DNA from 2 places in the Pelorhabdus rhamnosifermentans genome. Region 1 is predicted to be linked to the other one. Evidence: riboswitches for the same ligand, from Rfam matches in the RefSeq annotation. Region 1 holds a riboswitch; the other holds the start of a gene.
What was found. A riboswitch is a leader RNA that binds a small molecule or an ion and turns the genes downstream of it on or off. The one in region 1 is predicted to bind cyclic di-GMP.
Positions count from the first base shown of each region.

Region 2: it holds a riboswitch for cyclic di-GMP, as region 1 does, so the genes downstream of both, Ga0466249_RS14870 (S-layer protein) here and Ga0466249_RS07640 (tetratricopeptide repeat protein) in region 1, are expected to answer to the same signal.

Region 1 covers NZ_JAHGVE010000005.1:64,472-80,413, reverse strand. The annotation lists gene Ga0466249_RS07675 (hypothetical protein) at 1-211, opposite strand, end outside; gene Ga0466249_RS07670 (hypothetical protein) at 196-735, opposite strand; gene Ga0466249_RS07665 (bifunctional diguanylate cyclase/phosphohydrolase) at 1,127-2,797, shown strand; gene Ga0466249_RS07660 (AEC family transporter) at 2,913-3,848, opposite strand; gene Ga0466249_RS07655 (DJ-1/PfpI family protein) at 4,238-4,807, shown strand; gene Ga0466249_RS07650 (EFR1 family ferrodoxin) at 4,879-5,673, opposite strand; gene Ga0466249_RS07645 (L-lactate dehydrogenase) at 5,905-6,849, shown strand; cyclic di-GMP riboswitch class I at 7,043-7,125, shown strand; gene Ga0466249_RS07640 (tetratricopeptide repeat protein) at 7,185-9,392, shown strand; gene pgaB (poly-beta-1,6-N-acetyl-D-glucosamine N-deacetylase PgaB) at 9,404-11,314, shown strand; gene pgaC (poly-beta-1,6-N-acetyl-D-glucosamine synthase) at 11,335-12,588, shown strand; gene pgaD (poly-beta-1,6-N-acetyl-D-glucosamine biosynthesis protein PgaD) at 12,618-13,352, shown strand; gene Ga0466249_RS07620 (cellulose biosynthesis cyclic di-GMP-binding regulatory protein BcsB) at 13,378-15,339, shown strand; gene Ga0466249_RS07615 (bacteriohemerythrin) at 15,430-15,822, opposite strand.
Region 2 covers NZ_JAHGVE010000012.1:45,191-61,132, reverse strand. The annotation lists gene dapA (4-hydroxy-tetrahydrodipicolinate synthase) at 1-73, shown strand, start outside; gene Ga0466249_RS14875 (ribonuclease J) at 358-2,022, shown strand; cyclic di-GMP riboswitch class I at 2,373-2,458, shown strand; gene Ga0466249_RS14870 (S-layer protein) at 2,677-4,155, shown strand; gene Ga0466249_RS14865 (nucleotide sugar dehydrogenase) at 4,183-5,496, shown strand; gene Ga0466249_RS14860 (polysaccharide deacetylase family protein) at 5,515-8,178, shown strand; gene Ga0466249_RS14855 (glycosyltransferase family 2 protein) at 8,255-10,111, shown strand; gene Ga0466249_RS14850 (polysaccharide deacetylase family protein) at 10,113-11,984, shown strand; gene Ga0466249_RS14845 (glycoside hydrolase family 18 protein) at 12,050-13,036, shown strand; gene Ga0466249_RS14840 (ClpP family protease) at 13,270-14,031, shown strand; gene Ga0466249_RS14835 (YlzJ-like family protein) at 14,028-14,258, shown strand; gene Ga0466249_RS14830 (DNA translocase FtsK) at 14,352-15,942, shown strand, end outside.

The sequences.
Region 1 (15,942 bases):
CCTGCAAAAGTTGATTCATGCGATGTTGGGGGACATTGAGGAGACGGTATTTATGGACTAAATTCGTTGCCAATTCACCGTATTCCAGGGTGATACCTTCCGATATCAGTTTATCTAAAAATGGAAAACCATGACTCATTAGTTCTAACTTTAGTTTATTTGTTTGCATGGTACTATAAAAATTTTTTAATAATGCTACTCTTGTATCCACTGTTTCACCTCATCGAAGGTATAAAATCCTTTAGCAGCGTTTTGAGGAATGGATGTATGTTTTTCCATGATGGGATAGTAGACATTAACCCCATATTGTTCGCCATACAAGATGTTAAAATCTGCATCATCAATTAAATGAGGTATTTCCCATAGGTTGCAAAAAACGATTTTATTTAAGGCTGTGAATAAATAATCATAAGGAATCTCATTGGCTTTTAACCATTTTTCGGTGTAAGCACTGGACATTCGTAAATCCCGATGGGTACAAATAACAATTTTCCAGTTATTTTCTTTTAGCCATTGCATAAATTGGATACCATCTGGTTTGGCAGTAGCCAGTTGGTGGCACTGTTCATGGATACGGTAACGCAAATAAGAAAATTCGGTTGTTAGTAGCGTGCTTTCAGGGATAACATTATGTCTTATATCGAGGAGGTATTTGTCGAATCTTTCTTTGGGCAGACCATAAGAGTCATTATAGCAAAAGATAGTATTTTGCAGCGTATCAGAGAAGTTATTCAATGTATCATCAAGATCAACGGCAATAGTTTTTATAGAGATCTACTCCTTTAACAGAAAGTACAAGCTTAGTGCATTTTCTTAGGTGAATTCGCGTAGATGTTCTGAAATCCTGCATTTGTTTTTCTTAGGGCCTAATTTGTAAAGAACATCCTGAGAAAATTCCGAGCGGAACTTTCTCAGGATGTTCTCATTTTTTCTATGGAGAAGGAAAATCCCACATGCTTATTGGGAAACAGTTATTTATTTTAAGGAAGTTTTTGGTTTAGGCCTCATGCAGGGGAACATTATTATGAGGTTGAATAAACTCTATCGTAGAGAACTCAAATGACAGTGTGTTAAGTAATGATCTTTCAAGTAACTTTTTGTCACTAGTTAGGGATGGTGTTAGTAAATGGGTATTCCACTGCATAAGTTAATTGGAGAAGAGTCGCAATTTTCAAGGGAGCATCGGATTCTTAACATCGTATTATTTTTTGGTGTTATTATCGCTATATGGAGTGCCATTACCAATTATCTGCTTGGATTAGATTTATTATTAGTGCTCACTTGTCTCATCAGCGGTGCAGTCCTGTCCGGTCTTCACTATCTTTCTGTTGTAAAGAAACAATATAGGTTTTGTATTTCGACGTTAATTATTTCATCCTTTATTATTATACCTGCGGCATGGATTTTTAATGGAGGAATTTCAGGAAGTATTCCATTCTATATTATATTGTTTTCATTGATGGGAGCGACTGTACTCTCAGGTATTAAAAGAGTTGCCTTCATTAGCCTTTTTATCATTATATCTTGTAGTCTTGTTTATTTGGAATATAAATACCCATTTATTATCATTGGCTATTCTAGTAAGGCCGAAAGATATATTGACATTCTCATTGGGCTGGTAACTATCATTATAGCGAATGTTGTAGTATATGTTGTAATTTTGAATTATTATCGAAAGGAACATGAACAAGCAAAGAAATATTTGGAAAAAAGCCGACAAGTACAGGAAAATTTACTGTATTTAAGTTACCACGATGCCATGACAGGCCTTTATAATCGGACGTATTTTGAAAAATTGATTACAGATTTAGAAGGCAAAATAGCCTGTGAATTTGGCGTGTTTGCAGTAGATATAGATGGATTAAAATTTGTTAATGATACTTTTGGCCACGAACAAGGCGACTCCATGTTGGTTCGTACCGCGAAAGTTCTTCAAGCGTCATTTCGAGTGGAGGACATTATTGCAAGAATCGGCGGCGATGAATTTGCCATTATTGTGAAAGGAATTTCTATGGATGATATGGAGGATTTATATAAGTGCATTCGCGATAATATTCAGACTGAAAATGCGAAAAATTCTGAGTCTGTCATTCCTCTGCAGATGTCGTCAGGCTATGCCTATTCTGCTGGTGTCGATAAATCCCTACGCAAGTTGTTGCGTGAAGCCGATGATAAAATGTATCGGGAAAAATTGTACCATCAGGCCGGAACGGAAGGTTCTATCATACAAACTGTCAAAAAAATGTTATTGGCGCGAGATTATGATACGGGAGTTCATGGCGATAGGTTGAAAAACATCATAGCATGCTTTGCCATAGCGGCAGGCCTGCCAGAGTCAAAGCTGGCTGATATTCAATTATTCGCTGAATTCCATGATGTAGGGAAAATCGGTATTTCGGACCGTATTCTGCATAAGCCAGGGCCTTTGGACCAAGATGAGCGAGAACAAATCCAGCGCCACTGTGAGATTGGTTACCGGATTGCTCAGACATCAACCGAACTGATGCCTATTGCAGATTGGATATTAAAGCATCATGAGTGGTGGAACGGTGAAGGGTATCCTTTAGAAATCAAAGGGGAACAAATTCCCATCGAATGTCGTATTGTAGCCATAGCTGATTCCTATGATGCTATGACAAGTGACCGTCCTTATCGTAAATCCTTAGGCCATGAAGATGCAATAAAGGAGCTTGTGAGGTGTGCAGGAACTCAATTTGATCCTGAGTTAGTTAAGATATTTACCAGAGTCAATAAAGATTTTTACTGTAGAGACAACCCATTACGTAAATGCAATTGAGCGGGTGTACCCATTGAATCGATTTAATTAAGTACAATGGAATGGCAGTGGTTAACAAAAGCTTCAAGAGTAGTGAACTCTTGAAGCTTTTGTGATTCATCGGAATATTGTCATGTCATAATGAGAGCATATAAATGGGAATGACTATGGCTGAGGCAAGTGTCGTGATGGCTGTAAGCGTGGCGGCATATTTTGTGTCCGCCTCATGCACCTTGGCAATAATCGTTACTTGAGTCATGGCCGGTAGAGCCGCTTGAATGACAAATACTTTTTTCATCAATAGGGGGAGCGGAATAAAAGAAGCAACAAACAAAACGGATAAGGGAGATACAATAAATCTTCCAATTAAAATAGCAATGACTTCTTTATCAAAACGAATATCTTTCATTTTGACCCCATAGATGACAATGCCGATAAAAATTAGTGAAAGAGGTGTTGTCATATTGCCGAGATATTTTGTGGTATTTATTATAAAATCCGGCAGCGGAATTCCTAACAAAACGATTGTTAAGGCAAATAATAACCCTAAAAAGGGCGGGGAAAAAATATGTTGCAGCGTGCTGAGACTGATAAATTTCACATCGGAAATATTGCCATCCTTTCCAATCCAGTAATTTCCGATTGTCCAAAAAAAGAGGGTATTGATAAAAAAGTATAACATTACATAGGGAGTACTGCTATCGCCAAATAAAGCCAAATTGACGGGAAGTCCAATAAAAACGGTATTGGAACAAAAAAATACCGTACAGAAAACACCTTTGCGTTGCGCAGGTATTTTTAATATTTTAGCGATAGCGAAGCCAATCATGCAACATAGCATCATTGAAGAAAAAGGGACAGCTAATCCATAGAGCAGGGATAGTAGTTTTTCTTTGTCAAAAGTGCTTGTTAGATTCCATAACATATAGGTTGGTAGTGCTACGTAATTTACCAGCTTGGGAATAAATTTTGAATTCTCTTCGTTAAACCACCGTTTCATTGTAAGAAAATATCCTACCATAACGATAATAATAATACTGAATATACCTTCCAGTGCATGAAAGAAAACCATATTTATTTTCACTTCCTATGATCCGAATCAATCTTTTATTGTGACTTATTGATAATAAAGGCTAGCTATTAGTTTGTAATGTGCAAATAACTATTGAAACTTACTGTTTTATTATAACTCGCATGGTTATAAATATAAAATATCTAAAATAGATGTTATAATAAATATTATTTTCTGCTATACAAAAGCTTGAAAAAGAAATGAGAGTAATGTTCTTCATATACAAGCCGGACTAGCCTGGAATAATCATCGATACATATCCATTGCTTCGCAAGCTTTTATTGATTTTATTAAAGATTTTCCTTTTGAATTTTAAGATATGATCCTGCAGGAAACTTCTAACAAATATAGAACGATTATCTATCATCATATCGAGGAGGTTATCACAAATGGCAAAGAAAATTCTTTTGCTTACTGGAGATTGTGCCGAAGATTATGAGGTTAAAGTTCCGCAACAGGCGCTTCAAATGCTTGGATACCAAGTAGATGTTGTTGTGCCGAACAAAAATGCAGGAGATACGATTCAGCTTGTTTCACACGATTTTATTGGACTAGACACCTATGTAGAACTGACGGGGCATCGGATTACCGTAGATATTGCTGCGAAAGATGCCAAAGAAGCTAATTATGTTGGCCTAGTTGTTCCTGGCGGACGTGCACCTGAGTATATTCGCATGTATGATGAAGCAGTAAAATTAGTGCAGAATTTCTTTGCTGCCGGGAAACCCGTTGCTGCTATTTGTCATGGTTCGCAGCTTTTGGCTCCAGCGAAAGTTCTGGCAGGAAAAACCGTTACTTCCTACCCAGCTTGCGCTGCTGAGTGTAGACTAGCTGGAGCCGAATGGAAGGATGAGCATGTAGTCGTAAGTGGTAATTTAGTAACAGCGCAAGCCTGGCCCGATCATCCTGGCTGGTTAAGGGCCTTTGTAGATTTGTTGGGAGCTAAAATTAGTATTTAAGCGATATAAGATGAACCCTGTCTTCCTATTTGGAAAACAGGGTTTTTTGGTGAAATTCATGGATACTGAGCTTATTGAGGGTCTGATTTTGATTTAATAATATCTGTTGCAGTAATTTCTGGATGATGGTATCTTTCTCTGCCACGAGTTCGCGATCCAAATTCAATACTTTGCTCAGGACAAAAATGGAAACAAGCTAAACATTCTTGACAATGGTGCCGCCAAATGGGCTTACCTCCGACTAAACGAATATTCGAAGCAGGGCAGACTTTTTCGCAGCAGCCGCAAGCTGTGCAAGTGTCGGCAACAGAAAATTTGCGGTCCGTCTTCGGTAATAGTCGTTTTTTCCAATACTGATTTATTTTGGAACAAGGAAACCAAAAATATTCGGTGGCAATAGCCTGTTCTTGCTTCGAAAGGACAGCAGCAATTTTTTGAATGGTCTTATCTGCTTTCGCTAAGAGCTTTTGTCTCCTCTCTAGCGAAGGAAGTGGAAATAGTGGTACGTAACTGGATATCATATCAACATAAAAACCGGCAGCTAATTTTTTATCTTTTTTCAGTAGTATTTTTCCCAATTCATGGAGACAACTGCCAAAATGATGATCGCCGCAAGTAACAATGGCAAAAATATAGTCTACAGATGTTAAGTCTAATTTATTAACAAATTCTTCGAGCATAGGGGGTAATCCGAAATAATGCATGGGAAAAATGAGTCCTATGTTCTGTGTTCTTGGCGTTACAGTTGTCTCGCGGTTTAATGCCGGTATGGCTGTCAGCTTGCTTCCGTCTATCATGGTGGCTATCGTTTTGGTTACATGAAGAGAGTTTCCTGTAGCTGAATAATAATACATGGTCAGTTCCATTTGATGACCCCTGCTTTCTATTTATTAAACAATTTATTTTTTGTTGGAAAGGGTTGATGTAATACTTGATGGTTAGGATGCTATTTGTTTACTTTTTCTAATTGGTTTAGTTGATAACATTATTTGATTTTTAAAGTAGGGATTCCTGCTTCAATTGCTATGTTTGGAGGAAATAGGTTGAAAGATAGAGAAGTAAAATTTGTAAAATCTTTGACTGGAGGATGAGGTACCATGGGAAAGGTTGTTATTATCGGAGCAGGAACGATTGGAACAAGCTGCGCTTTTTCAATGATTAACCAAGGTGTATGTAACGAAATATGTCTGATTGACATTAATGAGGAGCGTACACGTGGGGAAGTGATGGATTTATCGCATTGCATGGGATTTTCGAATAGTCGTAGCAAAGTCCGATTAGGTACCTACAAAGATTGCCGGGATGCTGATATTATCGTTATGACGGCAGCGGCTAAAACGCCGGCAGGGACGAAATCAAGGCTGGAGTTTTTCTCATCTGCTGTCAAGATTACGCAGAATGTGGTAAGTCAAGTGATGGAGAATGGATTTAACGGTATTTTTCTAGTTGCCGCGAATCCTGTAGATATTGTTACTTATTTGATCTGGAAAAAATCCGGTTTGCCACGGCAACAGATTATTGGTACAGGAACTTCGTTAGACAGTGCCAGACTAAAAACGATTCTGGCTCGGTATCTCAATGTTGCACCTGTGAGCATCCATGGTCTATGTATGGGAGAGCATGGTGATTCCCAAGTGATTGTCTGGTCGCATGTAACAGTTGGGGGAAAACCTTTACTGCAATTGCTTGTCGAGAATGACAAACTGAGGAAACAAGTCGATTTGGAAAAAATTTATCATGAGGTTGTTAGTGCGGGTCCGACTATTTTTTCCTTGAAAGGGTCAACATCTTTTGGTATTGGAATTGCTTTGGCCTATCTAGTTCGTTCGATTTTTAATGATGATGAGCAAGTCATTCCTCTATCTGTTATTTTAGCCGGTGAATATGGTTTGTATGATCTTGCTGTTGGCGTTCCCGCAGTGATTGGACGCCAAGGCATTGAACAAATTATTGAATTAAACCTTGAAGAACAAGAAAAACAACATTTTGATGATTCTTGCAAAGTTGTAAAGAATTATATAAAAATGCTAGATACTTTGTAGGGAGAGGATATTTTCAACTTTAAAATTCATTCAAACTTGGGACTTTCAGTTGGGAATTATGGACTTTAATGGAATTAATAAAAAAATAATGATATTGTAAAGATAGTATAATGTAGATTGATGTATCATGGTGTATAATATTTATTAGAAACTAAAATAAGTAATGTTATGTAAAAGATAATAGAAAAAAGTGAATATTTGAGGGCAAACTTCGCGAAAGCCAAGGACGCAAAACTCTGGGTCTAACGATATTTCTATGACAGCCAAGTTGCAAAATAAAAAATTCTATGAATTTTTTTGCATTTGGCTATTTTTTTTTGAGAGGAGTTTATTTCATGTGGCGTATGTTATTGCTGATATTCTCAATTTCATTTATGAATACTTGTGTACAAGCAGCTGAGCGGGACTTGCGCAGCCAGGAAGAGGACAGTGTAGCTATAGCCCGGACAGGACGTTACGATGAAGCGTTAGAACAATTAACGCGATTATCTAGTCAGGGACTTCCTGTTGCCCTTTGGGATGAAATTGTTGTACTGGGGTGGGCTGGCAGGCATGAACAGGCTACTACCTTATTTGAAAAAAATCCGGGTGAGAATTGGCCGGAATATGTTCGATTAAGTGTGGCTGGTTCTTATTATCGGTTGGAGCATTTTAAAATGGCTGCGCAGTTGTATCATGATGTAGCTAAGACAGGTAATAGTCAAGCTAAGCGTTGGGAAGCTGAAAGCCTGATGCGTTTAGGCGATAGGACAGCAGCGGATGACCTTTATTTACAGATTTTGGCAGAACATCCGCAAGATGCAGATGTTTATCTTAGCCGCGGAAATATGTATTTATTAGCGGGTGATATTGAGGCAGGTACTGCCGATTTGGAACGGGCCATGGATTTGGCAGTAGACAGTAAGGTGAAAAATCAAGTTGGGGCGCAGGTTGCTGCGTTATACATACAAAATGGTGACTATGGTAAAGGAATTACCTGTTTGAAACCAGCAATTGACAATGGTTCAGCTACGCCGTTTATGCAGGCCGACTATATTTTTGCTTTGCGGTTAAATGGTGATTATACGACAGCTATTAAAGAAGGACGCCGCTTGTGGCCTAAAACAGATTCCATTCCTGTTTACGGTATTCAAGCTTTGGCTGATTCCTATTTGCGTAGTGGCCAGTCCAAGTCAGCCATTACCCTTTATCGTAGTCTTCTGGAACGTCAGCAGGACGATGTGAATCGAAAGGATGTCCAAGGTGGTTTAGCTTTTGCTACCATGCTGGATGGGCAGGTTGCCGAGGGAAAAGTCTTGTACGACAATTTGCTAACAAAATATCCAGGGTTTGCACCTGTCGCTGCCGGCGATGCGGCGGCGTTTATGGAAAAAGGGCGCTACTGGACAGCTAAGGTTTTATTCCAGCTTGTTATTCATAAATTTCCTGATAACCGTATGTACAGGCAACAATTTGCTGGTTTACTTGCGAGTAAGGGAATGCCTCGTGAGGCAGCAGAAGAATACGCCGCTCTAGCTAAAATGCCCAATAGTCAGCCAAATGCAGGTGCAGGGCTTGCTGTGAACAGTTTAGAGGCTGGTGACTATCAATTGGCACGCCAAGGGGTAGGACAGTTAGCTAATCAATCCATTAGGAAGCCAATTGTGGGTCAGGCGGTGGAAAAGTTTGCCGAGCGTCCTCAAGGCCAAGGAATGATGAGTACGAGCGTCCAAAAAGATTATAAGGGAAACGACATCAAAGATTTTGGCATGAGTGGTGAGCAGAGGCTGACGGATCGGCTGCTTTTTACGATCGGTGCAGACACTAAAAAAATTGCTGATTTCGGTGCCGATACTCATTATAAAACCCTGTCGCCTGGGTTTCGTTATCAAGATGTGGGTCAGGCGCTAGAAGCTGCGGTGTATCATTATAGTGGCGATATTCATGCCAATGGCTATCATGCCGCCTATACTCACTATTTTGGTGATCAAGCCAATTTATCATTGAAATTAGATCGGTTGCCTGTCGATGAAGGGACAGCGATTGCGGCGGGTGTTTTTCAGACCAGCCAGCGGGTGGAATATAATAAATCATTGGGTAAAACGGATTCTTATTTGTTTGGACTTACTCGTTCTACTTATAATGATGGCAACCAGACATTTGGTTATGACGGTGAATGGGAACATACCTATTATGATCAAGAGGATACGGCTCGTAGTATGGCGGTATATTTTAGCCGCAATCGTTTTAAACAACAGATAATCAATGACCAGGTGACGCCTTATGAGAGTCCGGCTTTGCGGGAAAATTATGGCGTTTCCTGGCGGCAGCACTGGACGATTCCGAATGGTTATTGGGAGAATACGTTGAATTTTGAATGGTCTCGTGATCATCCCGAAAATTTTTCTTTTTCACCTTATGATCGGTTAGAATACGGTTATCGTTTGGCACAAAGAGCCTGGCTTACGTTCGGTGTTGAATATGGATTGCGGACTGTTCATGATGGTGGTGGTTTTTGGTTTGACCACCGGAGTTATGATATGAATTATCGCCTTGTTTGGTAAGGAGGGTCTTTATGAAAGAAAAAATGGTGACACGGCGCTGTTTTCTTCGGGGAGTAGGGATTGGTTTGGCAGCGTTAAGTGGTCTTTCATTGCAAAACGGCTATGCGATGACGTTATTGGCAGAAGATGAAAGTCAGAGCTTATCTGGTAAAGCTTCTTCTAAAGTCGTCATTCTTTGTTATCACGATGTAGGTAAATTAAAAACGGAGTATGCTATGACTCCCGAAAATTTAGACAGCCATTTTGCTTATTTACAGGCTCAAGGTTATCATCCCATCTCGCTTGAACAGTATATTGCTGCGAGCAAAGGAGAAGAGGGGCTGCCAGATAAGCCGGTATTGCTTTCATTCGATGATGGTTATCGATCTTTGTATACCGAGATCTTTCCATTACTGAAAAAATATAACTATCCGGCCATGATGGCGATTGTTACTAGTTGGCCGGACGGCTATACCAATGCGGAGTTAGGCCCGATCGTAACATGGGATCAGCTGAGGGAAATGGATCAATCAGGCCTCGTAGCTCTTGCTTCTCATTCACAGGATTCACACCGGTATCAAACAATTAATGCTTATGGTGATTCCAATCAGATGCTGGAATCCTTTAGCTACCGAAATGGCAGTTATGAAACAATCATGGAGTTTAAGGAACGAGTGAGTAGTGATTTCCATCAGAGTCAAGTGGCTTTTGTTAAGTATCTGGGGCATAAAGTGAAAGCCTTAGTATGGCCGTTTGGCTGTTATAACCAGTTTGCCCGCGAGATCGGGCAGCAAGAAGGATTTGAAGCATTTTTCGGTTTAGGTGATGGATTGAACAAGTTACCTGGGACTAATTCCTTATTAAATGCCAAGCGAGTCATTGTCATGAATAATCCGTCTGTCAATGACTTTGCTAAAATTTTGCAAAATGCTGGAGCGTCATTTATTGTCAATGCTGCACAGCTAGATATTGATATGATTTATGATGCGGATTCGGTACAGATGGAGCAAAACTTGAATCAGGCCATTAACCGATTTGGTGATTCTAAAATTAATGTAGTTTTTCTTCAAACCTTTAGTGATCCAGATGGTAAGGGCAATATTGAAAGTGTGTATTTTCATACCGATAAAGCACCGGTTAAAGCTGACGTATTCGGTCATGTAGCCAGTCGTCTAGGTGATGCAGGATTTCGCGTTTATGCCTGGCTGCCGACACTTAGCAATCAATGGCTCTTGAAAGAACATCCTGAAGCCGCGGTAGTGGCTGAACCGGCAAAAAATTTAGGCTGGTACAAGCGAGTTACACCGTTTAGTCCACTGATTTCTCAGGCTCTGTCCGAGTTGGTTGGCGATCTCATGGCCTATAGCAATCTTGATGGAATTTTGTTTCAAGATGATATGTATTTAAATGATTTTGAAGATTATTCACCAGCTGCTAAAAAGGCTTTCCTTGAAGTTACAGGACGAGAGTTAACGCCTGAGACACTAAAAGATAAGGAGCTTTGCAGTCAGTGGATGCATATGAAAACAGATGCTCTGACCAATCTGACGCTTCAACTGATCAAGACAGCTAAACAATATCATCCTTCCCTAAAAACAGCGCGCAATCTTTATCCCAGTTTGATTACCGAATCTTCTTCACAGGAGTGGTTTGCCCAAAACTATCAAGACTATTTACGGCACTATGACTATACAGTCGTTATGGCTTATCCTTATTTGGAAAAACAGTATGATCGGCCCATCGCTTGGTTGAAAGATTTGGCAAGTAAGGCCTTGTCTGATAAAGCCAATGTGAAGAAGGTTGTTTTTAAATTACAGACCTATGATTGGAACACGAACAAGTGGTTAAGTGCCACCGAACTGCGGCAACAGCAAGCTGCTTTACGAGACCAAGGGGCGCTTCATTTTGCTTATTATCCGGAAAATATTTTTGGCGAAGAGTAATGTGGAGAAAGGAATAATTCATGGAATTATTAGCCCGATTTATTGATTTAACGGAAGAATTTGTGTTTTATTATCCTTTAGCAATGAGTATAGTATGGATTGTTGGCGCACTTTTTTTCTTTTATCGTCGCGAAAGGCGTTTAGGCACCAAAGCGCCTAAGCTAACTCGTTATCCCATGGTATCTGTTATTGTTCCTGCTCATAATGAGCAAGAAGCTATCGCCAGTACAATTGAGAGCATTATGCAGTCCGATTATCCGAACTTTGAAGTGTTAGTCGTGGATGATGGCAGTAAAGATGATACGCCCCGTATTCTTCGCGAACTGGCTGTAAAATATGATAAGCTTCGGGTATTTATTCTGGAGAAAAACAGGGGGAAACCTTCTGCTTTGCACTATGGAACGCTAGCTAGTATTGGTGAGATTGTAATGACAATCGATGCCGATGCCTATGTAGATGTTGATGCTATGACCTGGCTAGTAAGCCATTTTGTTACAGGACCGCGAGTAGGAGCTGTAACAGGCAATCCACGGGTACGGAATCGTACTTCTTTATTAGCAAAAATTCAGGTGGGCGAATATTCTTCTATTATTGGTATGATTAAACGCACGCAGCGATTACTAGGTAAGGTACTGACTGTATCAGGGGTTATTGTGGCTTTTAGCAAACCGGCTCTTTATGATGTGGGATTATGGGATTTTGACATGATTACAGATGATATCAATATTACGTGGAAGCTAGAAAAAAAGTTCTGGGATATTCGTTATGAACCGAAGGCCTTGTGTTGGATTTTGGTGCCTGAATCTTTAAAAGGCATTTGGAATCAGCGGGTGCGCTGGGCTCAGGGTGGCGGCGAGGTTATCCGTCGTCATGTCGGTATCTGGACTGACTGGCGCCAGCGGCGCCTGTGGCCGGTCTATATGGAGTATGTATTTTCCGTTGTGTGGGCCTATGCTTATATTGGTTTGTTTGTTCTTTGGCTAGTTGGTTTGGTTTTCCCAATACCTGACAGTCATTTCCGGTTTTTGCCGGATTGGAAGGGATCTTTGCTTGTTTTCATTTGTTTGTTGCAATTTGGTGTATCCTTATTTATTGATAGTTATTATGAAAAAGGATTGTTCCGATGTATTTTCTGGGTCATTTGGTACCCTGTGGCCTACTGGCTGATTACGGCATTATGTACTGTATGGGCTACGCCTAAGGCTCTCACCCGCAAAATGGGGGGGCATGCAACATGGGTGAGTCCTGACAGAGGGATGCAACAGCATTTATAAACTGTCTTTATTTTGGGAGATGAATATCTTTGACGAGGGAAATGTCTGTTTCAACCAGACGTCGGCGACGTTCTTCTGGCAGTGCTTTTAAAATCAAGCTGCTATTGGGCGTGGGGTTTGTAGCTGTAGCTTTCTATATTCTTACTGCTGATTTCAGTCATTTAGATCGCTATTGGCTGCCTTGGGTTGCTGGGATGACAATAGCTAGCTATTTATTAGTTATTCTGTGGGAATTTGCTCGAATCATGCAAGCCCTGATGCGTTCTGTGCCAGTTTTCCACTTACCACGCATCCGTCTAAATTCTATTATCTCCCCTAGTAGTAGCTTATTAATCAACCGACCGAGATTGAAGGGCTTTGCTCAATATTCGCTGGAATTTTTTCTTTCTTTATCAGCTTGGTCCATTTTTCTTTATTTTTTTCAGCCGTTGTTTACAACCTTACTCTGGTTGGTCACAGGTCAATGGTTGTGGTGGTTTGCTTTTTCCGCAGAGGCTATTTATGGCACATTACATATGCTATTTTATGCCGGTATTTTTAGTGTCTTCATTTTTTTAATACTATTCGGCTGGGCAAAGTGGAATATTCATCATTATGGCGGACTGGATCGCCGTAAATTTCGTCCGCCTGTCCGGGATGCTGAGGTTGCCGTGCATTTTCATATTTCCGTACAGGAAGTACAAGCGGCGCAACAGGCTAAAATTGCTCTCGTTAATCCACTTCCAGAAGGACCCGTTTTTACGGTACAAATGAAAAAACACTAGAGCATACGGCTGAGGGGGGATTATTATGCGAAATCTTACAAAGTTTATACTATTGATCTATCTATTTTCATTACCGCTTGCAACGATTGAAGCTGCCGCGTATACAGTGCCTTTGTCTGTGTTAGGCTATTCCCAGGATCTTACTATCAAGGGTTCTAATACGGCTACTTCAGTCTTTTTTCCGTTGCCTAAAGCCAGTTTCCAGGCTGGTAGCAACATTAATCTATATCTGGAACCTTCTCCTTATCTCAATGATGGCAGCACTTTCTCGATTGCCTTAAATGATCAGACAGCTGTCAATCTTACTGCTGGTCAATTGAAAAAAAATTCTCAAATACAACTGCCTATACCAGCGAGTGCTGTAACTGCTCAGGGTGTTAATGTAACCATTCATACGGGCATGTTCGCGAGCGATGATCTTTGTGCGGACTATCGTAAAGGCTATTTGTTCTATACGTTACGTCAGCAATCGAATATGACAATGAATGTTATTCCACCATCGCCTCAAACGATTCCTGATTTTTTTGCCGGGCTATATCAAGGATTGGCAATTGTTTTACCTCAGTCACCTAGTAAAGAGGAAGTCAATGCCGCAATTTGGTTATTTGGTGTCTTACAAAAATCCTACTCCTACCAAAATATGAAGATCGTCATTGGTGAATCCCAGGGATTGCCGCCTAACACACCACAGCTTTTGGTGGCGGAGCGTAGTCATTTGCCGCAAAATGTGCAAAAACCAGTAGAAAATTTGTATTTGTCAGCTCCAGATAAACTAATAGTTACAGCAAGCAGTGGTGCAGAACTATTACAAGTTACCCGCCAGTTATTGACTATGCCTGCCTATGCCGCTTTGCCTGTTGCACAGTCGACCATTCAGAGCAGCAGTCAGGGTTCTGCTTTGTTGCAAGATCGCATCTATTTTGGCAATAGCACAGTTCAAGAAGGTATTTCAAATATAGTGATGGATTTTCCGCTCTATCCCGGACAATTAACTACCATACCGAAAAGTTTAGGCCTTCATTTGGAAGGACGTTATAGTCCATCTACAACGGCTGGGAAACCAACACGGTTAGATGTCTTTTTTAATCGTAATTTAATTCATAGTTCTGTTTTAGATGATTCCGGCGTACTCGCGAAAGATATTAATTTGCCTGATAATTTAAATCTTAAAGCCCGCAATGCCTTGTCAGTAAAAGTATCCTATTCTGAAAATATCTGTGATGTACGAGGAACTGCGGAAAATGCTCAAATACTTCCATCCAGTTATTATACAGGAATACGTTCTTTAGTCGGCGAACGTTTGACATGGGACAGTGCTGGACTTGTATTTAATCGAACGGGTATTCTTTTTTTGGAAGATAATCCTTCGACTGAAGCAATCAAAGCGGCTGCTCAAGCTATTTGTTTTTTGAATAGCCAGCTTCCACCGCATGAATTTGCTTGGCCGGAAATTCGATTTACATCAGAGTATGAAAAATCATTGACTGCCGATTATCTTGTGTTGGTAGGAAGTGAATCATTACCAGCAGAACTGACAAAAGGACTGCCCATTCAAGCAGGACAAACGGCGACTGTCTATCAGGGAAACGGACAGACAAGTCAATTTACCTATCAGGCAGGGACGGATGCTGTCATAGGTCAGATTGGACAGTATCAGGGTATTCCCTTATTGGCTTTTCAAAGTGTTCAATCACCCCAAAAATTGTCGGAAGCCATTTACTATTTGACAAAGTCATTGGTGAATTTAACTGCCACAGGCAATTTATACATTTATAGCGATAAGCCGATATTTTTGTCTACCTTGTCACCTAGTATTCCTGAAAAAATAGGTGTTACTCGTTTTCTGAGTATCCCTTGGAATCTTTTGGAACAAGCCTATCATTTAGCTGGCAGCTATTATCGATTCCTGTTCCTGGCAATTCTCATTATCGTGGCATTTGTCGCCTTTCGTTGGTTTATTCATTGCGGTGGCAAGGGAAAACATTGACTATGAAATGTTTTTATCGAAAAAAAGTAAGCGGGTTCATATCACTTTTATGTGATGCGAACCCGCGTACTTTTTTCGGCCATTTCTTTATTATTTTGACGCAATTAATTTGTCTTCTTTGATAATATGCTCCACAAGCCAATCTGTTACGAAATTCAATATGCCGATGAGGTACTGGTTTTGGCCGTCATCAATTTTAGTCAGGTCAATTTCATCCATTTTTTCTAAGAAATCATGGTGAGCAACTTTTTGCGATAGAAATTTTGCGTAGCCAATACTTTGCATATACTTTTCTTCCGCTTGAAAATGATAATGAGTATAATCCTGTAATTCGTTAATAATTTCGACAATGCTATGATACTTATCTGTGATTAAATCATTTTTTAACAGAGTATATATTCTGTTCGCTATTTCAAATAGCTTTTGATGCTGTTCATCAATGGATTGTATTCCCGTGCCATATTCATCTTTCCATAAGATCATAAAAAATAGCTCCTTTCAATATTATATTAAAAGGTTAATTCGAAATGAATCAATAAAATCCTTCTTGTTAATAACTATCTTTTAATAATATTTATCTAAACGTTGACATTTTCCTATATA
Region 2 (15,942 bases), on a different contig from region 1:
ACCTTTAGTGAATGCTACAGAACAGGAAACGGCAAAAATTCAGGAGGTCCTGCAGCTTATTCCAGCGATTTAATTTCCCGACTTAATTTATTTCGCCTGTCACTTTCGTGACAGGCTTTTGTATTTCCCATTTGGAAACTGCACATAATATTCTTAGGCTTTTATTTATTACTTGTTGCCTTCTCATAAATAGTATATAATGAGGTAGGAAGTAATTGGTTCGGCAGTTGTTGTTTATGCATGAGTGAACGGCTTGTACCGATGAGAGAGCGGACAAAAGTATCGGCAAATATAGAATATTTAAGATTATATTATGTCTACTGCTCGGAAGGCAGTAGCGTGGAGGTGTATATTTTTTTGACTAAAATGCCACAAAAAATTCAGATTATTCCGCTAGGCGGGATGGGAGAAATCGGCAAGAACATGACTGTTATTCGTTATGGTGACGAAATAATTGTCATTGATTCGGGTCTGATGTTTCCGGAAGATGATATGCTTGGGATTGATTTAGTTATCCCGGATATTTCTTATTTAATTGAAAATCAGGATATGGTGAAGGCCATTATCTTGACGCATGGTCATGAGGACCATATTGGCGCTCTTCCTTATGTACTTAAACAACTTAATGTTCCTGTATATGGGACAAAGTTGACATTAGGAATACTTCAGGGTCGCCTAAAAGAAAATAATGTATCCCCTGTTAATTTGAATCCTGTCAAAGCAGGCGATCAAATTCAAGTGGGTGCATTTAAAATTGGCTTTATTCATGTTAGCCACAGCATTGCCGATGCTGTTGCTTTGTCCATTCAAACTCCAATTGGAACTATTGTCCATACAGGTGACTTTAAATTGGATCAAACGCCTATTGACGGTAAGGTTACTGATTTTCACCGCTTTGCCGAGTTAGGTGACCAAGGCGTGCTTGTTATGCTTGCAGATAGTACCAATGCTGAACGTCCTGGTTATACCAAGAGTGAACGCAGTGTAGGGGCATCTTTTGATGATACGTTCCGCAATGCCAAGGGGCGCATTATTATTGCCAGTTTCTCATCCAACATTCATCGTTTGCAGCAGGCCATTGATATGGCTTGTAAATTCAAACGTAAAGTAGCTATTTTAGGTCGCAGTATGGTAAATGTTGTTAGTATTGCTTCAGAGCTTGGCTATATGAATATTCCCGAAGGTATGTTGATTGATATTGATGAAATCAAAAATTATCCTTTGTCCGGTATTGTGATTTTAACAACAGGTAGCCAGGGTGAACCCATGTCCGCTTTGACCCGTATGGCTATGTCTGATCATCGCAAAGTTGAAATCATGCCTGGTGATACGGTCATTATTTCAGCCACACCAATTCCGGGAAATGAAAAACTAGTCTCAAAGACCATTGACTTCTTATTTAAACAAGGTGCAGATGTTGTTTACGGTGCGTCTTCTGGAATTCATGTATCAGGACACGCCAGTCAAGAAGAATTAAAAATGATGCATAATCTTGTTCGACCAAAATATTTCGTACCTGTTCATGGCGAATATCGTCATCTTATTGTTCATGCAAAATTAGCTCAAGACTTGGGTATGCCTAAACAAAATATTTTGGTTGCTGAAAATGGCCAAGTATTAGAATTTAGTCCTGAAAAGGCTGTTATCAATGGAAAGGTTACGGCTGGAAAAGTGCTTGTTGATGGATTGGGTGTTGGTGATGTTGGGAATATTGTCTTGCGTGATCGCAGACAACTATCGCAAGATGGTATCTTAATCGTTGTTGTGACGATGGATAAACAACGCGGCTGTACTGTTGCAGGTCCTGATATTGTATCACGAGGATTTGTCTATGTTAGAGAATCTGAGAAACTTATGGATGAAGCGAAAGATAAGGTACAACTGGCACTTGATAAATGTCAAACAAACGGTATTACTGAGTGGGCGGCTATTAAGTCTAATGTCCGCGACGCATTAGGAAAGTATCTTTATGAACGCACGCGTCGTCGTCCAATGATTTTACCGATCATTATGGAAATATAAGTTCGATTTTTTGTTTATTTTGCTTTAACGAAAAAGTGGCTGCACAAATCGATGTGTAGCCACTTTTTTTGTTAAATATTATCTCCAATAATGAAATAACCAAGTCAGACTAATTTTTGACATTGATTTGATAAGGCAATGAGTGGGGAGGTATGTCTTATACGAGATGTTTAGCGTTAAAAACAATTGATTAAAAGTACACCTGGATTTTAGCCGATAACTGCCTACGTAGACGTATTTGAATGAGAAAGGATTAGAATAATGACTTTCAGGACTAAATACCCCCTTGAATAAATGAGTAGTCAATTATACAATATATATTGTATATTTTTTCATTAAATTATTTTAATTTAAAATGTTGGCAAACTTACTGAAAGGTAAGGACGCAAAACTTCGGGTCTACGTACGATATGTATATGACTGCCAAGTTGCAAAAATGAGAATTCATTGTTTGCAACTTGACAGTCATATTTTTTGTGTAAATATTTGTCATAACTGTAATATTATGTTATCCTGATACTGCGTGTAAGACTTATAGGTTTTGTTTATAAGGCGAGTATTATTTCATCTTTTTCCAATCGGTCGGTAAAATAAAGAAAAGTTAAAGAGAAGATGGTTTTGATAGTATATTTGATCAGGATGGTGAATTATTAAGTGAAAAAGTTTTTTATATTGCTGGTTTCAATGGCAACGATAATTGGTATATCTACAGATGAGTTGAAGGAAAATGTGGCATATGCTTCAAATGAGCTCATGAATATGAGTGAACTTGATAATAATCGTTCTGGTGTGGCTGAATTTGCATATGAAATGGAAAAGATTACGGAAAAGGTAATATCATTTCCAGCCATAAATGTTGAAAATTTTAAAGTTGAATTTTCATATGCTATGGCGCAAGTCACAGCACAAGTAATGCCGATTATACCTGCTGATCAAAGAACTGATTTTGCGTATAAAATGGCAAAAATTACGACTAAAATAAATAGCGACCAAAATTTAGATATCGAGAAAGCCAAAGCTGAATTTGCATATGAAATAGCGCAACTTACAACAAAAATCATAACTAATGGAGATATAAGCACTCCTGCTAACAGGCCATTACTTAAAGTGGGTGTTAATGATAATGATTCCAAAACAGCATTGCTTCGGAATAATGCCGACATTGAGAAAAAAGTACCAGTTAAGGTGAACGATACCAACACGGATCAAAGAGATATTGATAATAAGACTTACACGGGACTTATAGACGAATTGATGCATGTGGGTGACCGTAGCAAGCATGTGGACAATAAAGTCAAGGTAGACGGTGAAGTTCGTTATCATTATGCATTTAACAGAGGTTCCAATCGATGGGATAAGGATTCATCCGGAATTCGAACTTACCTTGGTTTTGGCACGAATATTAATGAGGATTGGCGTGTCAATGGTATGATGGACATTGAGAAGAGTTTTGTGAATTATAATAATAAATTCGAGCTTTCACGTATAAATGTTGTAGGAAAATTAAGCTCATCAATACTTACTGCAGGTTCTTTTGGATATCTTATGGCAGAAGGAAATATTTATGATAGCGGTTTTAAAGGTGCAAAAGTTGATTTTGGAAAACCAGTAAAATATACGTTGAGTTATGGAAAAACTGATTATACGAAAAAACTATCCATAGCAACTGTACGGTATGATGATTTTGATTATAATCTGGAAGCTAGTATTTATCATTATCAGCTGGATAATGGAGTCTACAATCAAAACACAATTCGGACTCTTGGTGGAAACTACAACTTCAGTAATTTCGGCATAGGGGCCATGTATTTGGGTTCCAATCTGAAAGATAGCAAAGGTGAGAGTAATGGCTACGTGTTTAGTCTTAACTATGGTGATCTAAAAACATATAGACCGGGTACATATAACATTTTTATAAAATATTATAATCAACCGCTAGGTACTTATATTGAACATGGAATGAATGGCATAGGCAATTTGGGTTTGATGCAAGGATTTAAGGGTTACGGAGTAGGGACTCACTACACATTTGCAAACAATTTGGTTGGAGGGTTGGAATATTACAACTTAACAGATAAAGTATCAGGGGAAAGAGGGAAAACCTGGTGGAGTGAACTAACACATTATTTTTAATAAGAAAATGGGTGAGATAAAATGCAAATGGAAATATTTGAAAGAGTACAGACGAAGAAAGATTTTTTAGCCGTTGTAGGCCTTGGATATGTAGGTTTGCCTATTGCTGTTGCGTTTGCGGAGAAAGTCAAAACGCTGGGATTTGACATTAATCAAGAAAAAATTAATGTTTATAAAAAGGGTATTGATCCCACCCATGAAGTCGGGGACAAAAAAATTCAAAGTACAACATTGGAATTTACTACCGATCCAACAAGGTTAAAAGAAGCTAGCGTTATCATTGTTGCTGTTCCAACGCCTGTTAATGGAGATAAAACACCAGATTTAGCACCTGTTGTTAATGCCAGTAAAGTCGTAGGACAAAATTTATCGAAAGACAGTATTGTTATCTTTGAATCTACTGTGTACCCGGGAGTTACAGAAGATGTTTGTGTACCTATATTGGAGAATGAATCAAGATTGGTATGTGGGAAAGATTTCAAAGTTGGTTATTCGCCGGAAAGAATTAATCCCGGGGATAAAATGCATAAGCTTGAAAACATTCGGAAAATCGTTTCGGGTATGGACAAAGAAACAGTGGAAAACATTGCGGCTGTCTACGAGTTGATTATTCACGCGGGTGTTTATAAAGTACCGAGCATTAAAGTGGCGGAAGCGGCAAAATTGGTTGAAAATGCCCAAAGAGATATTAATATTGCCTTTATGAATGAATTGGCCATGGTTTTTGATCGAATGGGAATCAATACAAAAGATGTTGTAGATGCCATGAATACCAAATGGAATGCTTTAGGATTCTATCCGGGATTGGTAGGCGGACATTGCATTGGTGTCGATCCGTATTATTTTATTTATCAAGCGGAGATGTTGGGTTATCACTCGCAGATTATTGCTGCCGGGAGAAAAATCAATGACAATATGGGGATTTTTGTCGCTGATATGGTGATAAAAAAATTGATTCAATCCGATAAAAATGTTAAAAAGTCCAACATTTATATTATGGGAATCACTTTCAAAGAAAATTGCCCCGATATGCGCAATTCAAAAGCCGTGGACGTTTGTAAACACCTTGCGACATATGGAATTAAAGTAAAGGTGGTAGATCCGGTCGTCGATCAAATGGAATTAAAAAGAGAATTCGATACGGAACTTGTAGATATAAAAGATGTCAAGAATGCGGATTGTTTGGTGTTTTTAGTAGCACATCGACAATTTGAAGAGTTACGACTGACGGATGTGAACAGTATGTTCAAAAAGCAAACAAAACATGTTATTGTTGATATCAAGAATATATTTGAACAGGAAACCATAGAGAAAAAGGGTTACTCCTACTGGAGTCTTTAATCATAAGAGGTGATATACGTGAAAAACAAGAAAATTGTATTATCACTGGTTCTGCTTATATGTATTTGTCTAACTGGGGTGCTTTTATTGAAAGACTTCTTTACGACGCAGACAGGTGGCAACCATCGTAATATTACCGATGCGGAAAGTTTCTATAATGCCGATGCGGAAATTATACAAGCTTTAGGGCAGATGAAAAACAGTCAAGAGAAGGCAACGGTCATTACACATAGTAATAGTGGTCAGCGTGTGATTGCTTTAACTTTTGATGGATTAACAGATCGTACTATCGTACAACAGATTTTGGACTTATTGAAAAAATATCATGCTAAGGCGACATTTTTTGTGGATGGAGTACAGACTGCTGAAGATCCACAAATCGTTGTAAATATTAAAAACGCAGGACAACAAGTAGAAAACTATACACTTTCAGGCATGGTTAAAATGGAAAATCTACCAATGGATAGATTGGTTAAAGATTTTTGTCGTGCGCAAAAAATTGTCCAAGTGACTACTGATAAAGGACCGAATCTTTTAAAATGTAATGATACAAACTATACGGATCAATTGCTTCAAGCGGCGAAAGCCTGTGGTTTTAAGAGCGTTGTAAAAAGTGATGCTTTTTTAAATGTGAAGCAAATAAATTCGCTTCATGTAGCAGCGGACAATTTTGTAGGCAATATTAGACCGGGAAGTATTATTTCCGTTAAACTAAAAACGAATATCGAACCGATTATAAATGAACAGGGAAAAACAGATTTAAAACCAGCAATAGACAAACAGCCTGGGTTAAAAGAATTGCCTAAACAGGAAGATTTGGGAGAAAAAGAGATTGTCGATGCAGTAGAAAAACTTTTAATTGCGCTTGAGAAGGCAAATTATACTACCGTTTATGTGGAAAATTTTTCGAAAAACAATATAACCCAGGAACTAATGAAAACTACCTTAAACGATGTTAAAGAGGTTAACGACTCTTCTTTTCTAGTAAACGCAGCTTCTCTCGTAAAAGAACAAATTAAGTCTTTATTTAGTTGCCGCACAGCTTATGCAGCAGAGAATATAGATAGCAATGCACAAGAAATCAAAACCATTTTAACCACGGAGTCAGCGCTTTCATATACATTTGGAGGATTATCGAATGAAGGAGTAGTGAACGACGTACTTGAAAGATTAAATCGTCTGGGTATTAAAGCAACGTTCTTTGTGACGGAAACAGAGATGAAAAAATATCCAGAAACAGTACGGAAAATCATTGAAAATGGGCACGAAATTGGTATTGCTATAAGGCCGAAAAATGAGGAAACCTTCGATAAAATTCGTGAAAATATTACGCGTTGTCGCAAGATGCTTGAAGAGCAGTTTGGTGTGACAACGAACTTGATAAAACAGCCATCGGGTATTGTAGCAGATACAACAAAAGAAGCTGTTTCAACGTTGAAATGTAAATTGATTGGTCAATCTATGAATGTTGTACAAACTAAACATAAAGATTATACTTCCGCCGATCAGGTACTATCGGAAATTTTTCGCAAATCCATGATTTCTTTAGCTCGCGGACAAATTTTATATTTTAGAATGGATTATTATACGAATGACCAATTGGTTGGCAATTTGATGGAAATAATCAAACAACGCAAAGTGGATAACATTGCCTATGCAAAATCTTATGATAATCCTGCAAGCAATCCGGCCAATGATTCACAGTATATGATTAAGCCGGTAGGAGAAATCCTTAATAATACCAAATTTATTTATCAATATCCGGTAGATCTGAAAAATGTTCCGGTACGCTTAAGAAATGATGGGGCTGAGTTAAATATTGATCAACATAATTTCCTGTCAGAAGCTTCTAAACGCTATATTGGGAACAAGGATGTTACTTATGAAGATCGTATGCTTGGTTTCTCGAAGATGGAGATTCGTCGCCTCGATAAGAGCGGATTCATACATACGGAAGACAATGTCATTTTCCTTACCTTTGACGACTGGGGGACAGATGCGGCCATCAATAAATTACTATATGTTCTGCGTAAGCATAATGTAAAGGCGACATTTTTTGTTCTCACGAACAATGTATTAAATAACCCCAATCTGCTCCGCGCTATTGCCATGGCAGGTCATGATATCGGAGATCATTCCGACAAACATAAACCCATGGTAATTCGTGATGAGAAAACAGGCAAGCAAGTTGAAACGCAGGGCAAAGAGGAATATGTCAGGGAACTTGCCACATCCTATCAAAAATTACGAGCTGTTACAGGCGATGTAATCATAGACGGTAAACCTGCTTTGACTCGGTTCTTCCGCCCGCCAACTTTGGCAATTAGTAAGATGGGCTTGGAATCGTTGTTTGAAACGGGTTATGAATATATTATTTGCGGTTCGTGCAGCACAGGAGATTATGATGCCAAAAATGTTTCTCAACTTTTAAAAACAATTGAAGACGGAGTATATACCCAAAATGGCGAAGTAAGAAAAGGTGCTATGTTAGTCTGTCATATGTCAGATAATGCTACATACACGGCAATGGCTTTAGATATATTATTGACTGCAAATGAAGCCAAAGCGGATTCTGATCCTTCCAAGTTTAAAGTTGGTAGGTTATCAGATTATTTACCAGATGGCTATTCTCAAATGGAACAGAAAAAATCATTGCAATTAAACAGCCATGATAAAGTTTAAAAGTAGTGAAAACGTAAATCTATGGTGAAATGATAAGCGTGATTGATTATATGCTGTTAAAGTAAGCAGCATTGAAATGGCAGGGAAGTGGATTGTGAATAAGTTATTTCAGCAAGAAATAAAAGAAGAAGAGGATATTTTACTTGTTGCCAAACCTGACCGTCGGCTGCTTTCAAAGGTACCTGACAAAGAAGGAGTGCGTACGAATGTAGACAGACGTCAAGTAAAGGGCAATGCGGATTTGAACGATATCTCAAATCTTATAAAAAATGAAAAAATGGGCAGACGTTATTTGGTCAATTATGATGTTTCAATCCAATATGTTACTTCCGATAAAAATGTAAAATGTATCGGAAAAGGTGTTGATATATCGACTACAGGTATGTTACTGGAAGTGTCACCGGAAGTTGCTCAAGATTTGAGTCAGGCATCGAAAATCAAGTTGAAGTTTGCCATCGCACCCGGCACTATGCCGGAAGGATATGAAATGAAAGTCAAGATGGGAGCTAAATATATTCGCTCTGATAATATCGCAGACGGGAAAGCGCTATGTGGAATAGTATTTTTAGAACCGCTGGCACAGTATGCAACAAAGAAAAAGGATCGGTATATGTTGCCGGTAGCCGCATTTTTCTTGTTCTTTATTACTGCCTGCATTCTTCTAATGAGGACGGAAAGTGTACTATATTTTAAATTTAATAAAGTTTTGTATATGTATAGTATTATCGCGGCTACCTTTTTGCTTACCAGATATCTGTTCGGCACTTTTTATCGCCCCGTTCCAATCGACAACGACTTTACACCAGGTGTTACGATTATTGTTCCTTGTTTCAATGAGGAACAATGGATACAAAAAACGATTGCAGGCTGTGTTAATCAGGATTATCCAATCGATAAACTAGAAGTGATTGTCGTAGATGATTGCTCTAACGACCAATCTTTTGAAAAAATTAAAGAGATAGTAGAAGAACTGAAAATCAAAGAAAATCGCTATGATATTGAAAACAGGCTTCGTTATGTTCGCCAAGAAAAGAACGCAGGCAAGCGAGAAGCGTTGGCAAAAGGAGCTTTAATGGCACAGCATGAATTGGTTGTGTTTGTTGACTCGGACAGCTTTTTAGACCCCTTCGCTATTCGTAATATCGTTCAGCCGTTTAAAGATACAAAAATGGGTGGTGTTTCTGGTAGAACTGATGTTGCCAATACTTATACCAATGCACTGACGAAAATGCAGGCTGTAAGATATTTTATCGCCTTTCGTATCATGAAAGCGGCCGAAAGCTATTTTGATGCAGTTACCTGTTTATCCGGTCCTCTCTCTTGTTATAAGAAAGAATTGGTTGTTAAATATCTGGAAGCGTGGCTGAACCAAAGATTTTGGGGAAGGAAAGCTACATTTGGTGATGATCGCAGCATGACCAATTTCATATTAAGAGAAAATCGTACTGTTTATCAAGATACTGCAATATGTAATACGATTGTACCGAATACATATAAAATTTTTTTAAAACAGCAGATGCGTTGGAAACGTTCGTGGCTTAGAGAATCGCTAGTTGCAGCTAGATTTATGTGGAAAAAAGAGCCGTTTATGGCATTATCTTTTTATATGGGCGTGCTTGTGCCGCTCTTGGCGCCTGTTATCGTTCTTTATAATATGATTTATATTCCGCTTGCGCACCGAGTATTTCCGTTTACCTTTATCATGGGTATTTGTTTAATGGCATTGCTCATGAGTATGACGCAATTGTTTCTTAGAAAAAGTTCAACATGGATTTTCGGTCTATGGTTTTGCTTATACTATGAAGCCGTACTTTTATGGCAAATGCCGATTGCTTGGTTTACTTTTTGGAAAACTACCTGGGGAACACGTATGACTCCGGCGGATATTGCGGAACTGTTAGCAAAGAATCATGGAAAGCAAAAGAGGGCATAGGATGATGACGATATCGAGTGAAGAATTCACTACCCGAAAAGACCGGAAAAAAATGATACGTGTAGTGATACAACTTATGATTATCCTTGTAGTGATTGTGATCGGTATTTTCGCATTATTTACCCTAAAAACATATGAAGTTTTTAATCAACAAAATACAAAATTTTCAGGGGATAAGGGATTTGTTGCTCTTGCTTATTTTGGTGTAGACAGAGTAGGCAATCAAAATTTAATCGGAGTGGATCGTTTGCGTGAACAGTTACAGTCGCTAAAAAAGTTAGGCTATGTAACTATTGCACAACAAGACGTTTTAGATTATTATCAATCAGGAAAAGTCTTGCCTGAAAAATCATTGTTTTTGATTTTTGAAGACGGCAGGAGAGATACGGCTATTTTTTCACAGAAAATTTTGGAAGACTTGAATTTTAAAGCAACCATGTTGACTTATCCAGAAAAATTTGAAAAAAAAGACCCGAAATTTTTAATGCCCGAGGAACTAATGGATCTTGAAAAAACGTCTTTTTGGGAAATGGGTACGAATGGATATCGACTGGCGTTTATTAACGTGTTTGATCGATACGATAATTATTTGGGAGAACTAAATCCATTGGAACGTGCTAGCGTTGCGCCGTACTTAGGACGTAAATACAATCACTATTTGATGGATTATATTCGTGACGAATATGGTGTTCCCAAAGAGAGCTATGTGAAGATGAAAGAACGTATCGCTTATGATTATGAAGCTCTGCGAGATAGTTATACCCAGTCTATTGGGTATGTACCTGGAATGTATATATTAATGCACTCCAATACAGGAAGTTTTGGCAATAATGATCGAGTAAGTGCCATAAATGAATATTGGATTAAAGAATTGTTTAAAATGAACTTCAATAGGGAAGGTTTTTCCTTCAATCAGAGAAATAGCAGTATTTATGACTTAACAAGGATGCAGCCACAGGCGTATTGGTCTACTAATCATTTGCTGATGCGTATAAAATATGATATCAATCAAGATTTGGAGTTTATCAAAGGTGATTTAAACAAATACAAATTATGGGAAATGCTTAAAGGAGCACTAGAAATTCAAGGGGAGACGATGATTTTGACCTCTTTACCAAAAGATAAGGGGCTATTGCGTTTAAAGAACAGCAATGATTTTGAAGATATGAAACTTTCCGTAAGATTAAAGGGGAATAAACTGGGTTTGCAGAAAATATATCTCAGAGCAGATGAAAGTCTAAACAGATTCTTGTCTGTATATATTCTTAACAATGTTCTATATGTTACGGAAAAAACGGGCGATGCCGAAAAAGAATTGTTTCAGTTAAACTTAGATCAGCATGACGGTAAAGAAATTCTATCCATCCCCGAAGATAAAAAAGCAGCTGAAAAGCGAGAATTAGAAACTTTCATAAAATATGCCGATTCTGTTGAAAAAGCCAAGATTTATGCGGAACAATTAAAGGACAAAAATCTGGAAAATGTCCCCAACGTGGCAGATGGCGCAGAGGAATATGTACCTGATCTCAGTGTTCAGGCAAAAGGTGATCGGTTGTTATCATTGTCGCTCAAGGGAGATAAGATTAGCATTCTGGTAGATGGCAGAGAGGCTATAAAAGGTTTATCCGTATCTGATACGAAAGCGGGTTCTGTTTATCTTGAAACGGCCTGGGGCGGTTATGGTTGGAGTCAAAGAAATTTGGCTGATGATGTATATGATGGCGTATTTGAAAAATTAATTATTACTGAAAACACGGGAGCAGAAAAGGAAAAGATCTTATTTGACAGTAGGATGCAAGGATTTGATGCTGTTGAATCTAAAGCGAAGCAGTTATGGGAAGCCCTCATTAATTGGTCTGTTGTGAACTTATAATCAAGAGGAGGAATTAAGTGAATAGCATATTTTGTAAAATTTTTAGAGTGGCTATATTGGCATCTTTGTTTTTTATTTTGACAGGCTGTAATTATGATAGCCAAGTTGCTGTCAACGCAGTCCCAAAAGAACCAACCAAAATATCGGCATGGTTAGCATATTGGGATTTAGATGCCGGCGAAAAAGATTTAAAAAAAATGGGAAATCAATTGGATCAACTTTCTTATTTTGGCGCATATTTTGATAAAAATGATAACTTCTTTATACCAAAAGAACTTAGCGATAAAAGAAGTGAACTAAAAAAGAGAAAAGAAAAGTATGAAACGTATCTTACTTTTGTCAATGACAAGCAAAATTTTGACGGATCGGTTGTGCTGAAAGATATAGAAGTTCTTCGCCGATTATTTTCCGATGATGCGTCAATGGAGAAACATATTGACGAAATCATTGCATTGACTTTGCAGGGCGGATATGATGGCATTGAAATTGATTATGAAAGAATATGGACAGACGAAAAAATCGGTCAGCCTTTCTTGAGATTTGCTGATAAACTTTATGTAAAAGCACTGAAAAATAATTTAAAATTAAGGCTTGTATTGGAACCGAGTACGCCGTTTTCTTCCACTGGCTTTTTCCAAGGACCGGAATATGTAGTCATGTTCTATAACCTTTACGGATTGCATAGCGCTCCAGGACCGAAGGCCAATAAGGAATTTATCCAAAAAACATTCAATCGAATGAAAGTCTTACCTGGTGAAAAATCGGTAGCATTTTCAACAGGTGGCTGTGTTTGGGGCGACAACGGTGAAAAAAGATTTTTGACGGAAGTGGAAGCAAAAACTCTTGCAGTGACCTATGGTGTTGAAACAAAAAGGGATGAAGAAAGCCAGTGTGCAGTTTTTGATTATCAAGATAAGGGCATATCCTATCAAGTCTGGTATGCTGATGTGAAAACGTTAAATTACTGGATAGCTATAGCTAAAGAACAAGGCGTAAATAACATCAGCCTATGGCGTTTTGGCGGAAATGTGGATATTAACAAAATAAAATAAGAGAATTGTAGAGACACGCAGTGTGCTGAAACATTATATTTAGCTAGCGAAAAGGAATAGATTGAATAGTTAATTCAAATTGATTAGTAAAGAAATGCTTTAATATCCAATATGTGGTTAATTAGGGCATTTCTTATTTTATATTTTTTCCCTCAGATGTAAGCTTCGGTATGAAACTGATTGTACTGACAATACTAAGCTTGAAATGATTTGATAAACATGGAGGGAAAGAAATGTTTAAAAATGATAACCCTGTTGTGCCATCACCGCTCGAGCCTCATGAGCATCCAACGGAAGAACCAAAATCAACGCGGACCAAAAAATCGGCGGTAAATGAGAATATACAAGATTTAGGTACAACAGAAGTTCCCACAGCCAAAAGTAATTTGCATGTTATGACCATTATCGGTCAAATTGAAGGCCATATGGTATTGCCGCCGCAAAATAAAACGACGAAATATGAACATGTCATGCCACAACTGGTTGCCATTGAACAAAATCCGGAGATTGAGGGACTTATGCTGTTATTAAATACCGTTGGCGGTGATGTTGAAGCAGGGCTGGCAATCGCTGAGATGGTTGCTAGCATGTCTAAACCTTCTGTATCCATTGTTTTGGGTGGGGGACACAGTATTGGCGTTCCCATTGCTGTATCGGCAACTTATTCGTTCATTGTTGAAAGTGCAACAATGACCATTCATCCCATTCGTTTAACAGGCATGGTGATTGGCGCCCAGAGTTCTTTTGATTACTTGGAAAAAATGCAAGATCGTGTCAACCGGTTTGTTGTGAGTCATTCCCAGATGGATGAGTCAAAATGGAAAGAAATGCTTTATAAAATGGGTGAACTGTCGCGGGATATCGGCACATCTGTAGGTGGTAAAGACGCTGTGAAATATGGTTTGATTAATGCTGTAGGGGGGATTTCTGAGGCCATGTCCAAGCTTCAGGAATTGATTCAAGCGAACAAAGACAGCAAGGGACTGAAACAATGATCTTGTGGACAGTCATGCCGTTAGATGTCGTCTTTCCTCCTACAGAAACCACCCTTTCCTACGAAGAAATTGAGGTCGATGGTACTAAACTGATAGTAGAGCGTCTGTCAGTAACTGAAGCAAAGGTGATTCGAGTTATTTCTAGCAATCCAGCTGATTTTTTGAATCCAAATTATCAGCCTGGAACCCGTTTGACTTATTCGATTGTTCATTCGGCGCTCTCCTAACAAGGGAGTGCTTTTTTTCTATTAGTACTGTCCAATAGTATAATAAAGGATTTTAAGGTAGGGCGTAGAAATTTATTTTTAGAGGTGGTCTTGTTGTTTAAGGTGTTTTCCGAGCTTACTCCAGAGGTAAAATATGAACTGTTAGGAATTGGGCTCATTACTATTGGAATTATTTCATTTATAAGCTTATTCGGGATGAGTACGGGAGCTGTTGGTGGACTGATTGCGAAAATCTTACGGTATGCATTTGGTATAGGCGCTTCTGTTGTTTTATTAGTCGTTAGCGCTCTTGGGGCCAAGTATATTTGGACGCGTAAGCCTCATGATTATGAAGTAAAATATGTAGGCTTTATGATACTTTTTATCGCTTGTCTGGCCTTATATCATCACGTAGTGATTCCTGTTAATCAGGAAATTTTACCTGAACGGCTAGTACAAGGTGGAGGATTTGTTGGTGGTTTTGTTTTATTTGAATTACGGAAATTATTTGGCTATTATGGCACACTTGTATTGCTGTTAGCTATTGTTCTTGCTTCCATTATTATTGCAACAAAATGGTCTATTGCCAACACGCTTGTGGCAGCGAAAGACAAAGCAAATGATGGTCTAGTGAGTGCGCGAGAGGCCATCGCAAGTACAGCGGAAGATTTAAATCAGTGGCAACAAGAGAAAACGGCTGCATTATTTTATGATCAAGAAACAGATGAGCCTACTCCTCCTACAAAATCATATACAGACAATTTTCAGATGCCTGAACCGTTTGAAATACAGTCTGAACCAGACATCCCAAGTGTAACTGCTGTAAAGACAAAAATAGATATGACGCAACCATTGCCTGTTATTACTACAGGATCGCCCGAAACTTATCATTTGCCTCCCCTGACGATGTTAAAAAAGTCACTTAAGACAAAGTCTGGAAAAATCAGCAAAGAAATTGTTGAAAATGCTCATATTTTAGAAGGAACATTAGATAGTTTTGGCGTTAGTGCTAAAATCATTCAGACCTGTCAGGGTCCGGCAGTGACGCGGTATGAATTAGAACCTGCGCCAGGTGTGAAGGTGAGTCGCATTGTCAATTTGGCTGATGATATTGCCTTAAAATTGGCAGCTCCTGGTGTACGTATTGAAGCACCTATTCCAGGTAAGGCGGCTATTGGTATTGAAGTTCCGAATAAAAATGTATCAAGTGTTCCTCATCGCGATGTGCTGGAAACAGAACAATTTCAACAGGCTTCATCGAAATTAAGTGTTGCCCTTGGTAAGGATATTGCGGGTCAAACGATTATTGCGGATCTTGCGAAAATGCCCCATCTTTTAATTGCGGGGGCTACAGGATCAGGCAAAAGTGTTTGTATTAATACCCTTATTACAAGTATTTTATTTAAAGCACGTCCTGATGAGGCCAAATTTATCCTCATTGATCCAAAAGTTGTGGAATTGTCTAACTATAATGGTGTTCCTCATTTATTGACTCCTGTTGTGACAGATGCGAAAAAGGCTGCTGCTGCATTGCGCTGGGCCGTTCATGAAATGGAACGCCGCTATGCATTATTTGCTGATACAGGTGTTCGTGATATTCGTCGCTATAATGAAGTGACACAAGAGGAACATCTGCCGCTAATCGTTGTCATTATTGATGAATTAGCGGATTTGATGATGGTAGCTCCTGTCGATGTAGAAGATG